Regions from separate parts of the Janthinobacterium sp. GW822-FHT07H10 genome, predicted to be linked through region 1. Evidence: predicted binding sites of a transcription regulator. Region 1 holds the regulator's gene; each other region holds the start of a gene.
What was found. Region 1 encodes FNR, which switches genes on or off when oxygen is low (the NO sensors DNR and NnrR bind a similar motif). Its sites were predicted from a motif close to TTGATNNNNATCAA; they were not measured.

Region 1 (4,706 bases):
CGGTTGGCCGCCTCGGCCCGGTCGCGCTCCTGCTCCAGCTCCGTTGCGCGCGCCTCGAGCTCGTGCTGCAGCCGGTCGCGCTCGCCCATCAGGCCGTTGAACGCCTCCGTCAGCTCGCCGATCTCGTCGCGCTGCTGCACCGGCACGGGGGTGAAGCGGTTGCCCGAGGCGCGCAGCGACAGCAGGGTGTCGCGCAGGCGCACCAGCGGCGACAGCAGGCGCACGGTGACCCAGCCCAGCACGGCCGCGGCCAGCAGCGAGGCGCAGATGCTCCAGAGTACCAGCCGTGACAGTACGCCGTTGAACGGCTCGAACGCGTCGGCCACGGGCAACGAGGCGGCCAGCAGCCAGTTCACGGATTTCAATCGCTTGAAGCTGTTGACGGCCGTGATGCCGCGGCTGTTGGTGCTGACCATGCTGCCTTCGCCGTCTTCTTTCAGCAGCTGCGTGGTGGTCTGGTTGGCGTTCGGCGCGCGCGGCTGCAGCAGGCGGCTGGTATCGGGGTACAGCACGTAGCGCGGCACGGCTTCGCGCGTGAGGATGAAGTAATAGCCGCTCTTGCCCACCTTGGCCGTGCGCAGGTGGCCCAGCATATTGTCCTTGTACAGGCGCAGCACGCCGATCACGATGCCGGCCACGGCGCCGTTCTTGTCCAGCACGGGCGCGACCATCTGCACGATGGGCAAGTGGCTGGTCTTGCCCAGCATCGGTTGCGTGATCATCGCCTGTTTCGTGCGCATGACGGTATGGAAGTAATCGCGGTCCGTCACGTCGGTGCCGTTGCGTCCCGGCACCTCGGGCACGTTGGCCACCACCTTGCCCTGCGTGTCGAGCACCAGCACGTCGTCGAACAGGGCCAGCATGGCGCGCTGCGTGTAGTACTCGCGCAATGCGCCGGCGTCGGCCATGAGGGCGGGCGGCTGGTGGCGCGCCGTCTGGGTGATGATGTCGAGCAGCATCGCCAACTTGTCGTCGAGCTCTTCGGCCGTGCGCTCGATCAGGGCCGTTTGCTGGACCAGCAGCACTTGCGTGAAATCGTCGCGCATGTGCTTGACCTGGATCATGGTGACCAGGGCGATCATGGCGATCGAGGTCAGGCTGGTGGCCAGCGCGACTTTTGCTTTAATGCCGAGAGGCTTCATGATTTCCTTTTCAGTCCCCGAAGGGACAGGCGGCAGATAATGCTGTCAGGAATTTTCCTATCAATACAGCAACTTGGCAAGCGCCGGCCGCGTAAATTCCCGCCGTCAAAGCAGCAATTGACGATGTTGCCATAAAATTAAATGCAGGACGTCGTTTATTCAGCGAAATTAGCGTGAATGACGGGGAAAATGGCACAGGCAAGCGCGCTATGCAGTAAACTTGTTATTGCATTTTCAAAAAGGTACTGACATGACAGAAGCGCTACTCTCTCCAGCCTTGCCCGCCGTGAACGTGGAAGCGTTGCGTGCGCGCTGCTCGACGTGCAGCATGCATCAATTGTGCCTGCCGATGGGCCTCGACGTGGGCGACATGGACAGGCTGGACCAGATTATCGGCCGCCGCCGCAAGGTCGCGCGCGGCGCCTCGCTGTTCCGCATCGGCGACTCGTTCCAGAACCTGTACGCGATCCGCCTGGGCCACTTCAAGACTTACCAGATCAATCCGGGCGGCGAAGAGCAGGTGACGGGCTTCCAGATGGCTGGCGAACTGCTGGGCATGGACGCCATCAGCGCCGACCGCCACCACTGCAATGCCGTGGCGCTGGAAGACAGCGAAGTGTGTGAAATTCCGTTTTCCAGCCTGGAACAATTGCTGGGCAATATGCCCACCCTGCTGCGCCATTTCCACCGCATGATGAGCCAGGAAATCACGCGCGAGCAAAGCGTGATGCTGTTGCTGGGCAATATGCAGGCGACGCAGCGTTTTGCCGCCTTCATCGTCAACCTGGCGTCGCGCTACGAGGCGCGCGGCTATTCGGGCAGCAACTTCCAGCTGCGCATGTCGCGCGAGGAAATCGGCAACTACCTGGGCCTGACCATCGAGAGCGTCAGCCGCTTGCTGTCGAAGTTCAAGAAGGAAGGCTGGCTGCGCGTGTCGAACCGCGAGATCGAGATCCTGCAGCCGGCAAAATTAAAAGCCATTACGGCCGGCACCGACACCTGCAAATAACGGCACCGTCAAAACCCGCTGCGCGTCGCGCTTTGCGGCTTGCGCTGCGCGCTGTACACCGGCACAGCTGCGCTGCTCGGCCGCCCATCACTGGCGCCCGCCACGGTTTTCCCCGGCGCAGTGCCTTACAGTTCCTCGTCCGCATGCAGCGCGATGCTGCGCTGCGCGGGCCAGGTCCAGATGCCCGACAGGCGCCACTCGCGCGTATTGTTTTCCACCAGCACCTGCCAGCGGCTGCGCTCGAGCATCGGCAGCGCCACCGAGAAGTTGCCCATGGCGTCGGGCTGCACCAGCAGCTTGATATCCTTTTCCGGCAAGGTCGCGTGCGCCAGGTGCAGCTGCAGCGGCGCCTGGTAAGCCTTGCCGAAGCTGTGCACGGAGCCCGTCAGGCGTGCTTGCGCCACGTCGTACGCCAGGCTGGTCGACATGGCCAGGTTGCTGGCGGCCGTATCGCGCCGCAAGTCCTGGTTGATGGCCTTGCCCTGCTTGTAATAGTCGCCCACCACCAGCGCGTCGGGTTGCGTAAACGCGATATAGCCCATGAAGCTGCCGACGACGACGGACAGCCCGGGACCGATCATCAGCAGCCATGGCCAGCGGTGCTTGTACCAGGGCGCGGCGGGGGCTTGCAGTTTCAGACTGTCGGACATTGTTTTCTCCTTGTGACGGCGGCAAGAACACGGGGATTCCTGCCGCCTTTCCTGCTTAACGTGGCACGATGAACACGGCGCTTTCGCGCACGTGCAGCGACGGGTCGTCCAGCGACTGCAGCTCGATCGTGATCTTGTTCGAGCCCTTCTCTCCCACGCCGTGCGGCACGCGCAGGCGGATCGGCCAGCCCAGCGTTTCCGTCGCCTGCAAGGTCACTTCATCGCGCGTCAGCAAGGTCAGGCCCGGCAAGCCGGCAACGCTGATCCTGAAGCTCTGGCTTTGCTCCGAAGTGTTCATGATCTGCAGGCGGTAGACGTTCTCGATCATGCCATCTTCCACTTCGCGCCCCATCGAGCCGCGGTCGCGGATGACGTCCATCTTCAGCGGCGTGCGCAGGGCCAGCGAGGTACACACGGCGATGATGATCAGGGCCAGGATGGAGGTGTAGATCAGCACGCGCGGGCGCATGGCGCGCTGGCGGATCTGCTTCGAGTCGAAGTTGTTTTCCATCGCATGGTCGGTACTGTAGCGTACCAGTCCGCGTGGCCGGTCGACCTTGTCCATCACGCTGTTGCAGGCATCGACGCAGGCGGCGCAGCCGATGCATTCATACTGCAGGCCGTTGCGGATATCGATGCCGGTCGGACACACCTGCACGCACAGGGTACAGTCGATGCAGTCGCCCAGCTTGTCGTTGTTGCCGGCCTTCTTGCTCAGCGCACCGCGCGGTTCGCCCCGCTTGGCGTCATAGGTGATGATCAGGGTGTCCTGGTCGAACATGGCGCTCTGGAAGCGCGCGTAGGGGCACATGTATTTGCACACCTGCTCGCGCAGCCAGCCCGCGTTGCCGTAGGTGGCCAGGCTGTAGAACAGCACCCAGAACCATTCCCACGGGCCGAAGTTCAGCGTTTGCACGGAATGGGCGAGTTCCTTGATCGGCGTGAAGTAGCCGACGAAGGTAAAGCCCGTCCACAGGGCGATGGCGCCCCACACCAGGTGCTTGGCCGTCTTCTTGGCCGTCTTGCGCAGCGACGGGCCCTGCTTGTCAAGGGCCATGCGCGCGCTGCGCGTGCCCTCGATCTTGCGTTCGACCCACAGGAAGATTTCCGTGTACACCGTTTGCGGGCACGAAAACCCGCACCATACCCGCCCGGCGATGGCCGTGACGAGGAACAGCAGATACGCACAGATGATCAGCAGGGCCGCCAGGTAGATGAAATCCTGGGGCCACAGCACGACGCCGAAAATGTAGAACTTGCGCGTGGTCAGGTCGAACAGCAGGGCTTGCCTGCCATTCCACGTCAGCCACGGCAAGCCGTAGAACGCGAGCTGGGTAAGCCAAACGCATACCCATCGCCAGGTAGCGTAGCGTCCTTTGGCCTCGCGAGGGTAGATTTGCTCGCGGGCCGCATACATCTTGATGACTTGAGGTTCCATTGTTTACTTCGCGGGCGCCTGCGGATTCGACAGGCTCCAGACATACGCCGACAGCACGTGCACCTTCGATTCGCCGAGGAAGTCGCTGAAGGCCGGCATGGTGTTGCTGCGGCCCTTGCGCACGGTTTCCATGATGGTATCGGCGCTGCCGCCATACAGCCAGGTCTTGTCCGTCAGGTTGGGCGCGCCCAGCATCTGGTTGCCCTTCGCATCGGCGCCGTGACAGGCCATGCAGGCGCCGAACTTGGCCTTGCCCAGCACGGACTTGACGGGATCCGACGTGGAACCGGACAGGCTCAGCACGTAATGGGCCACGTTCTCGACATCCTTCTCGGAACCGAGGGCGGCGCCCATCGGCGGCATCTGGCCATTGCGGCCGTGCATGATGGTGGTCTTGATGACGTCAGGTTCGCCGCCATACAGCCAGTCCTTGTCGGTCAGGTTGGGGAAGCCCTTGTTGCCGCGCG
Region 2 (4,706 bases), on a different contig from region 1:
TTCGGGCAGATCACGTCCAGCCTTGGCATGGCCTGGCGCTTGACGCCACCACGCAAGCCGCTGATGTCGATCACCTGCTGCTGCGGCGGGGCGATGCCATAGCCTTGCAGCTTGACCTTGCCCGCCTCGCTCATCCAGTCCGTGGTCCACGCGGGCGACAGCTGGTTCACCAGGGTCACCTTGGCCACGCCGTGGCTGCGCAAGGCATCCGTGACGGCATCGGCGATCACCTGCATGGCCGGACAGCCCGAATACGTGGGCGTGATCGTCACGATGCACGCATCGCCGCCGGTGACTTCGACGGCGCGCACGATGCCCAGGTCCACCACTGAAATGACGGGGATTTCCGGATCCGGCACGTCGCCGAGCCAGGCCCAGACCTGGGCCGCGTCCAGCGCTGCCGTGGCCGTGTTCATTACCACTCCGCCCCGGGATAGGCGCGCTGCAGGAACTGCATCTCGGCCAGGATAAAGCCCAGGTGCTCCGTGTGCGTGCCCTGCTTGCCGCCCTTTTGCATCCAGGCGTCCGGCGCCGGCATGGTCAGGGTGGCTTCGGCGAAGATCTCGGCCACGTGCTCGAGGAAAGCCTGGCGCAGGATGTCGGACGGCGGTGCGATGCCGGCGGCGACCATGGCCTGGTCGACGGCGTCGTACTTGAACATCTCGCCCGTGTACATCCACAGCGCATCGGCCGCGGCCTGCGTTTTCGCGTGGCTTTGCTCCGTGCCGTCGCCGAGGCGCACAACAAGATCGCCGCTGCGGCGCAGGTGATAGGTGACTTCCTTGATCGACTTCTGCGCCACTTCGACGATGCGCGCGTCAGCCGATTTCGTCAGTTCCAGCAGCTGGAAGTAGTGCCAGGTGTCGAAGAAGAACTGGCGCATCATGGTGTCGGCGTAATTGCCGTTCGGCTGCTCGAGCAGCAGGCAGTTCTTGAAGTCGTGGGCGTCGCGCAGGAAGGCGATATCGTCCTCGTCGCGCCCCGCGTTTTCCAGTTCGGCCGCATAGCTGAACCACAAGCGCGTCTGGCCCAGCAGGTCCAGCGCCACGTTGGTCAGCGCCATGTCTTCTTCCAGCGCCGGGCCCTTGCCGCACAGCTGCGACAGCTGCTGGCTGAGGACCAGGGCGTTGTCGCCCAGGCGCAGGAGGTAATTGACCTTGTCATCCATCGCAGGCGCTCCCATCACAGGTTCTTGACTTCTTCCGGCATCGGGAAGAAGGTGGGGTGACGGTACACCTTGCTGTTCGATGGTTCGAACAGCGCGCCCTTGTCGCCGGGGCTGCTGGCGACGATGTCGGCTGCGCGCACCACCCAGATGCTCACGCCCTCATTGCGGCGCGTGTAGACGTCGCGCGCATGGTTGACCGCCATGGTGGCGTCGGAAGCGTGCAGGCTGCCCACATGCTTGTGCGCCAGCCCGTGCTGGCTGCGGATGAAAACTTCCCACAATGGCCATTCTTTGCTCATGTTGCTCTCCCCTATCTGTCTTATCTGTTTACGCTGCCGCTTTGTTAGCGGCTTGCTTGTCTGCATACGCGACCAAGGCATCGCGGAACCATTCGCCGTCCTCATACGCTTTCACGCGCGTTTGCAGGCGCTCGCGGTTGCACGGGCCATTGCCCTTCAAGACATTGTTGAACTCGGACCAGTCGATCTCGCCGAATTCATAGTGGCCCGTTTCGGCATTGAATTTCAGGTCGGGGTCGGGCACGGTCAGGCCCAGGTATTCGATTTGCGGCACGGTCTGGTCGACCATGCGCTGGCGCAACTCATCGTTCGAAAACAGCTTGATGCGCCATTGCGCCGATTGGGCGCTGTTGACGGAAGCGGCGTCGGACGGGCCGAACATCATCAGCGAAGGCCACCACCAGCGGTTCAGCGCATCCTGCGCCATGGCTTTCTGCGCGGGCGTGCCCTTGCACAGCGACATCATGATGTCGTAGCCCTGGCGCGCATGGAACGATTCTTCCTTGCAGACGCGGATCATGGCGCGTGCATACGGGCCATACGAGCAGCGGCACAGGGGAATCTGGTTAATGATGGCGGAACCGTCGACCAGCCAGCCGATGGCGCCCATGTCGGCCCACGACAGGGTCGGATAGTTAAAGATGCTGGAATACTTGGCTTTGCCTGAGTGCAAGGCAGCCAGCAGCTCGTCGCGCGAGACACCGAGGGTTTCCGCGGCGCTGTACAGGTACAGGCCGTGGCCCGCTTCGTCCTGGATCTTCGCCAGCAGGATGGACTTGCGCTTCAGGGTAGGCGCGCGCGTGACCCAGTTACCCTCAGGCAATTGACCGACGATTTCCGAGTGGGCGTGCTGCGAAATCTGGCGGATCAGGGTCTTGCGGTAGGCGTCCGGCATCCAGTCCTTGGCTTCGATCTTGATGCCTTCGTCGATGCGCGCCTGAAAAGCGCGTTCTTCCGATCCCATGTCGTCGATCGAGCGGACGTTTTTGAGGCCGGTTTCAACCATTTGTGCGTACATGATGTGTCTCCCATGTCGTGTTTCTTTGCTATAGCGCAAAGCGATACACGGATAATACGATACATAAAACGATTTGCATACACTTGATTTGAATCATTTCATAAATCCGTATCTTATGAGCCTTTTACGGGGGTATGATGTGAAAAAATAGTCCACGCCCCGGCGCATGGCAAAGTAAACTGCTGCTTTTATTGAAACGACCAATACGGCCAGACCAGGACCACATGAAGAACACCGCTTGCAGCACATGGATAGCCGCCTTCCTCGCCACCGACCCGCCCCGCTCGAAGTCGCTGGTAATGACGATTTTCGGCGATGCCATCGTGCCGCGCGGCGGCGCCATCTGGCTCGGCAGCCTGATCGAATTGCTGGCGCCGTTCGGCGTCAACGACCGCTTGCTGCGCACCAGCGTGTTCCGCCTGGCGCAGGAAGGCTGGCTCAGCTCGCAAAGGGATGGCCGCCGCAGCGCCTATACGATACGTCCCGACGCGCTGGCCCGCTTCGAGCGCGCCTACCGCCGCATCTATGCGCCGCTGGTCGCGCACTGGGATGGCAGCTGGACCCTGGTGATCGGCCCGGCCGGCAGCATCGGCGCCGCCGAGCGGGGCGCCCTGCGCAAGGAATTGCTGTGGGCTGGCTATGGCTTGATCGCGCCCGGCATCTTCGGCCATCCGGCCAGCAATGCGGAAGCGCTCGAGGATATCCTCGCGCGCAACGAAGTGCAGGGCAAGCTGTATGTGTGCCACACCACGGAATTGCCGGGCGTCAGTACGCGCCCGCTGCGCGACATGGTGGGCGAATGCTGGGATTTGTCGGAAGTGATGGCCGGCTATGAAAAATTCATCGCCAGCTTCCAGCCGCTGCTGACCTTGCTGCAAGACAACCCCGTGTTCGACGCCGAACAAGCGTTCGTCATCCGCTCACTGTTGACGCACGCCTACCGCCGCGTGCAATTGCACGATCCGCAACTGCCCGTCGAGCTGCTGCCCGAACCGTGGCCCGGCACGCAGGCCTACGCGCTGGCGCGCGCGCTGTACCGCATCACGTATGCGGCCGCCGAGGAGCATATCCTGGCCACCCTGCGGCGCGAGGATGCACAGGCGCCCGATGTGGAGCCGTGGTTCTACGAACGTTTCGGCGGGTTGAACAGCTGAGAAAACGTCCATGGCGGCGCTGCAGGGCCCAAGCCTACGTTTGCGCTGCCTGCGGCCCTGCGCCGGGCCCCGAACATTTTGCAGGCGTTCGGCAGGCGTGCTGCAACAGGCGCTGATTAATCAGACGATCAATCAGACGATCAATCAGACGATTCATCAGACGCTCATTACTTGACGACGACCTGTTTCGCCCCGGCCAGCAAATCCTGCCCCAGCTTTTCCAGCGCATTGGCCTGCACCAGCATGGTGTCGAGGATGGCGGCATTGAAGGTGAATTCGGCCGGCGTCGTGTAGCCGGGAAAGCGCAGGATGCGCAGCAATTCCTGCAAGGTCGTGCCCTTGCCCAGGTGCGCCAGCGCGTCGCTGAGGGCGCTGACTTTCTTTTCCAGCTCGCGTATGTGTTTACCGTTGTCGTCCATGATGATCTCCCGATGTTCGAGCTATCACCTTAGCAAAGCGCATCGCGCGTCGTTTGCGCCAGCACAAAGACGCAGACAAAACAGGTATCATCGCGCCATTGCACACGATGCAAAACCTCTCTTGTTTTTATCAGGAACACTCATGACCATTAAAATCAGCCAGCAATTCGATGCCGGCGCGATCGAAGTGCTGCGCGCCAACGATGCCCAATCCATCGAGCTGAACATTCGCAAGGATTCCCACGCCGACATCACGCAGTGGTTTTATTTCCGCCTGCAAGGCGCGCAGGGCGAGGCGTGCACGATCCGCTTCATGAATGCAGGCAAGTCGGCCTACCCGGACGGCTGGAAGGATTACCAGGCGGTCGCCAGCTACGACCGCGAAACATGGTTCCGCGTGCCCACCAGCTTTGACGGCACCGTGATGACCATCGCACACACGCCGGAAGAGGAAAGCGTGTACTACGCCTATTTCGAACCGTACCCATGGGATCGCCACCTGGCCCTGATCGACAGCGCGCAAGCGTCGCCGCTGGTGCGCTTGATCGACCTGGGCAGCACCGTGGAAGGCCGCGACATGAATCTGCTGGTGGTCGGCGATGCCGATGCCGAGAAGAAAGTCTGGGTCATTGCGCGCCAGCACCCGGG
Region 3 (4,706 bases), on a different contig from region 1:
CAGGCCGATGCCGAAGCCCAGCGCCTTGACCTCGACGATGGCGCGTCCCAGCGCCGGGTCCATGCAGGCCTCGCCGCCGCTGAAGACGACGGCGTCGACCAGGCCCACGCGGCGGCGCAGCCAGGTCAGGACGTCGCGCCAGGGCATCGCGCCGTCCGGCGTGCGCGCCTGCAGGTGCGGATTGTGGCAATAGCCGCAGCGCCACGGGCAGCCCTGCACGAAGACCACGGCCGCCAGCTTGCCCGGATAGTCGCTGGCGGAAAAGGGCGTCAGGCCGCCCACTTTCAGTTCAGCCGCCATGGCAGGCGGGCTGGCCAAGCCGGGCGCCCGTTTCCGTAAAGTACTGGCGCTCGTGGAATTCGCCCTGTTTGCCGATGTTGAACGAGGCAACGGGACGGTGATAGCCCATCACGCGGGTCCAGATTTCGCAGCGCTGGCGTTCGCTGTCGACGAGAGTGATGGCGGGAGTGAAGTCGGGACGTGCGTTCATGGCGTTTCCTCAAGAGATGCAACAGGGTGGGCCTGCTTGCGGGCGATGAGCTCCGCGTCGCAGGTGGGACAGAATTCGTGCTTGCCGGCCAGGTAGCCGTGGCGCGGGCAGATGGAAAACGTGGGCGTGACCGTGATGTAGGGCAGCGAGAAGCGGCTCAGGGCGCGCTTCACGAGTTCGCGGCAGGCGTTGGCGTCCGACAGCGCTTCCGTCATGTACAGGTGCAGCACCGTGCCCCCCGTATACTTGCGCTGCAGCGCATCCTGCAGTTCCAGCGCCTCGAACGGGTCGTCCGTATGGCCCACGGGCAGCTGCGAGGAATTCGTGTAGTAGGGGTTGTCCGGCGTGCCCGCCTGCAGGATGGCGGGGAAGCGCTTGCGGTCTTCGCGGGCGAAGCGGTAGGTCGTGCCCTCGGCCGGCGTCGCTTCCAGGTTGTACATATGCCCCGTCTCTTCCTGGAATGCCAGCATGCGGGCGCGCACGTGGTCGAGCAGGCGCACGGCCAGCGCATGGCCTTCGGGCGCCGTGATGTCATAGGCGTCGCCGCTGAAATTGCGGATCATCTCGTTGATGCCGTTCACGCCCAGCGTGGAAAAGTGGTTGCGCAGGGTGCCCAGGTAGCGTTTCGTGTAGGGGAACAGGCCTTGCTGCATCAGTTCCTCGATGGTGGTGCGCTTGATTTCCAGGCTGGTCTTGCCCAGTTCCAGCAGGCGGTCCAGGTCGGCCAGCAGCGCTTTCTCGTCGCCGCGCCACAAATGGCCCAGGCGCGCGCAGTTGACCGTCACCACGCCGAGGGATCCGGTCTGCTCGGCCGAACCGAACAGGCCGTTGCCGCGTTTCAGCAGTTCGCGCAAGTCCAGCTGCAATCGGCAGCACATGGAGCGGATCATGTTCGGCTTGAGTTCCGAATTGATGAAATTCTGGAAGTAGGGCAGGCCGTAGCGGGCCGTCATCTCGAACAGGCGTTCGGCGTTCTCGCTATGCCAGTCGAAGTCCTCGGTGATGTTGTAGGTCGGGATGGGGAACGTGAAGACGCGACCCTTGGCGTCGCCCGCCATCATGATCTCGATGTAGGCGCGGTTGATCATGTCCATCTCGGCCTGCAGCTCGCCATAGCAGAAGTCCATCTCCTGGCCGGCGATGACGGGGATCTGCTCGCGCAGGTCGTCCGGGCAGACCCAGTCGAAGGTGAGGTTGGTGAACGGCGTCTGCGTGCCCCAGCGCGATGGCACGTTGAGGTTGAAGATCAGCTCCTGCATGGACTGGCGCACGTCCTCGTAGCGCAGGCTGTCCTTGCGGATGAAGGGCGCCATGTAGGTGTCGAAGGAGCTGAACGCCTGCGCGCCGGCCCATTCGTTTTGCAGCGTGCCGAGGAAGTTGACGATCTGGCCGATGGCGCTCGACATATGCTTCGGCGGGCTCGATTCGATCTTGCCCGGCACGCCATTCAAGCCTTCGTGCAGCAGGGTGCGCAGCGACCAGCCGGCGCAATAGCCGGCCAGCATGTCGAGGTCGTGGATGTGCAGGGCCGCTTCGCGGTGCGCCGCACCCACAGCCGGCGGGTACACCTGGTCGAGCCAGTAGTTGGCGATGACCTTGCCCGAGACGTTGAGGATCAGGCCGCCCAGGGAATAACCCTGGTTGGCGTTGGCGTTCACGCGCCAGTCGCGCCGGTCCAGATATTCATTGACGGACGCGGCGACATCGACCTGGCCGGGGGCTGCTCTTGCTGGTGCTGTAGTTGACATGGAATCTCCAATAAACACAACATGCGGTGTTTTCATGGAGATTAATCACTAAATGTAGTGACGTCAAAGGGGGCGTACAGTTGCTTGCCAAATCCTTGACGCAGGTGAAAAAAGCGCCCCCGTTTACTTTTTCGCGCGCCCCTGGCGCAGGATGAAGCAGCTCAGGCCGAACCAGGCGGCGCCGCAGACGGCGATGCTGAGGAGGGAGGCGGGCAGCACGTGCGCCCAGATTTCCAGCGGCGAGAACGTGCTCCAGCTGGCGACGCGCAAGTCGAAGGTGACGTAGTTCGCCAGCAGCCAGTAGACGGCCAGCAGGCCCGTGCAGATGGCCGCCTGGCGCGGCACGGACATGGCGCGGCGCGCCAAGGCGGCCTGCAGGAACAGCAGCAGCACGCCCGGATACGCGCCCAGTACCTCGGGCGACAGGATGGACAGCGTCTCGGCGTCAAGGCCGTCGGCCGGCGCCGCCCACTGCACCTGCAGCACGGTGAGGAACAGGGTCAGCAGGAAGATCAGCAGCGGTTTGCGGGGCATGGCGGTCAGTGGAATCGGGTAATGGGACGGGCATTTTACAGCCAGGTCAAGCAATTCGCGCGCGTGCCGGCCATGCATGCATTCCTTCACCTGGGTCAAGGACTGGGCGCCATGGGCGGGGCTATAGTCTGCACCCTGAGCCGACACAGGAATGTGAATATCATGATGCTTGAAGCAACCACCGCCACCCGCGTGGCCGGACCGCTGGAACTGGTCTGTCCCGCCGGCAGCCTGCCCGCCCTGAAAGCGGCCGTCGACAATGGCGCCGACACCGTGTACCTGGGTTTTCGCGACGCCACCAACGCGCGCAATTTCGCCGGCCTCAATTTCGACGAGAAGGCCATCGCCGAGGGCGTGCGCTATGCGCACCAGTATGGACGCAAGGTCTTGCTGGCCTTGAATACCTATCCGCAGCCGCACAACTGGGCCGTATGGCGCAGCGCCATCGACCGCGCCGCGCAGGCCGGCATCGACGCCATGATCGTCGCCGATCCGGGCCTGATGGCGTATGCGGCCCAGCACCAGCCGCAGCTGCGCCTGCACCTGTCCGTGCAGGGGTCGGCCACCAATTACGAGGCCATCAATTTTTACCATGAACACTTCGGCATCGCCCGCGCCGTGCTGCCGCGCGTGCTGTCCATGGCGCAGGTCGAGCAATTGATCGCCAAGACGGATGTCGAGATCGAGGTCTTCGGCTTCGGCAGCCTGTGCGTGATGGTCGAGGGCCGCTGCGCGCTGTCCTCGTATGCGACGGGCGAGGCGCCGAATACCCACGGCGTGTGCTCGCCGGCCAAGGCCGTGCGCTGGCTGGAGACGCCGAACGGCCTGGAGTCGCGCCTGAACGGCGTGCTGATCGACCGTTACGCGCCGGGCGAGAACGCCAGCTACCCGACCCTGTGCAAGGGACGTTTCGAGGTCAACGACGAAGAGTATTACGCGATCGAGGAGCCGGCCAGCCTGAATACCCTGGCGCTGCTGCCGCAATTGATCGCCATGGGCGTGCGCGCCGTGAAGATCGAAGGGCGCCAGCGCAGCCCCGCCTACGTGGCGCAGGTGACGCGCGTGTGGCGCGAGGCGATCGACGCCTGCCGCGAAGGCAATGCGCGCTACGCCGTCAAGCCGGGCTGGATGGCGGCCATGGACAAGCTGGCCGAGGGCCAGCAGCACACGTTGGGCGCTTACCACCGCTCCTGGAAATAAAGGATGAACATGCTGAAACTCTCTTTGGGCCCCTTGCTGTACTACTGGCCGCGCGCCACCGTGTTCGAGTTTTACCAGCAGATCGCCGGCACCGCCGTCGATATCGTCTACCTGGGCGAAACCGTGTGCTCGCGCCGGCATGAACTGCGCCTGGCCGACTGGCTCGACATCGCCGACATGCTGGCCGCAGCCGGCAAGGAAGTGGTGCTGTCGACGCAGGCGCTGATCGAGGCGGGCGCCGAACTGGCGACCCTGCGCCGCATCACGGGCAATGGCCGCTATGCGGTCGAGGCGAACGACATGGGCGCCGTGCACTGCATGGCGAAGGGCGCGCCTTTCGTCGCCGGCCCGCACCTGAACCTGTTCAATGGTCCCAGCCTGCAATTGCTGGCGCGCCTGGGCGCCCGGCGCTGGGTGATGCCGCTGGAAATGGGCCAGGAAGCGCTGGCCGAGATGCAGCGCCAGAAACCGGAGGGGCTGGAAACGGAAGTCTTTGCCTATGGCCGCATGCCGCTGGCGTTTTCCGCGCGCTGCTTCACGGCGCGCAACCGCAACCTGCCGAAGGACGATTGCGGCTACAGCTGCCTGGAAGAGCCGGATGGCCTGCTGCTGCGCACGCGCGACGAAGTGCCGTTCCTCGTGCTCAACGGCACGCAGACGCAGTCGGCGCTGGTCTACAACCTGGTGCGCGAACTCGACGCCATGCACGCCATGGGCGTGTCCGTCGCGCGCCT

Region 2: the regulator FNR is predicted to act here: its motif matches at 2,569-2,582, upstream of paaA (1,2-phenylacetyl-CoA epoxidase subunit PaaA).
Region 3: the regulator FNR is predicted to act here: its motif matches at 2,858-2,871, upstream of ubiU (ubiquinone anaerobic biosynthesis protein UbiU).

Annotation. Positions count from the first base shown of each region.
Region 1 covers NZ_JBXAKS010000003.1:581,366-586,071, forward strand. The annotation lists gene AC1RDJ_RS10400 (response regulator) at 1-1,142, opposite strand, end outside; gene fnr (fumarate/nitrate reduction transcriptional regulator Fnr) at 1,393-2,151, shown strand; gene AC1RDJ_RS10410 (FixH family protein) at 2,277-2,801, opposite strand; gene ccoG (cytochrome c oxidase accessory protein CcoG) at 2,857-4,239, opposite strand; gene ccoP (cytochrome-c oxidase, cbb3-type subunit III) at 4,243-4,706, opposite strand, start outside.
Region 2 covers NZ_JBXAKS010000001.1:355,449-360,154, reverse strand. The annotation lists gene paaD (1,2-phenylacetyl-CoA epoxidase subunit PaaD) at 1-416, opposite strand, end outside; gene paaC (1,2-phenylacetyl-CoA epoxidase subunit PaaC) at 416-1,168, opposite strand; gene paaB (1,2-phenylacetyl-CoA epoxidase subunit PaaB) at 1,183-1,467, opposite strand; gene paaA (1,2-phenylacetyl-CoA epoxidase subunit PaaA) at 1,496-2,485, opposite strand; gene paaX (phenylacetic acid degradation operon negative regulatory protein PaaX) at 2,710-3,639, shown strand; gene AC1RDJ_RS01630 (hypothetical protein) at 3,807-4,058, opposite strand; gene AC1RDJ_RS01625 (M14 family metallopeptidase) at 4,201-4,706, shown strand, end outside.
Region 3 covers NZ_JBXAKS010000011.1:37,169-41,874, forward strand. The annotation lists gene AC1RDJ_RS21980 (anaerobic ribonucleoside-triphosphate reductase activating protein) at 1-300, opposite strand, end outside; gene nrdD (anaerobic ribonucleoside-triphosphate reductase) at 290-490, opposite strand; gene AC1RDJ_RS21990 (ribonucleoside triphosphate reductase) at 487-2,238, opposite strand; gene AC1RDJ_RS21995 (hypothetical protein) at 2,362-2,772, opposite strand; gene ubiU (ubiquinone anaerobic biosynthesis protein UbiU) at 2,935-3,972, shown strand; gene ubiV (ubiquinone anaerobic biosynthesis protein UbiV) at 3,982-4,706, shown strand, end outside.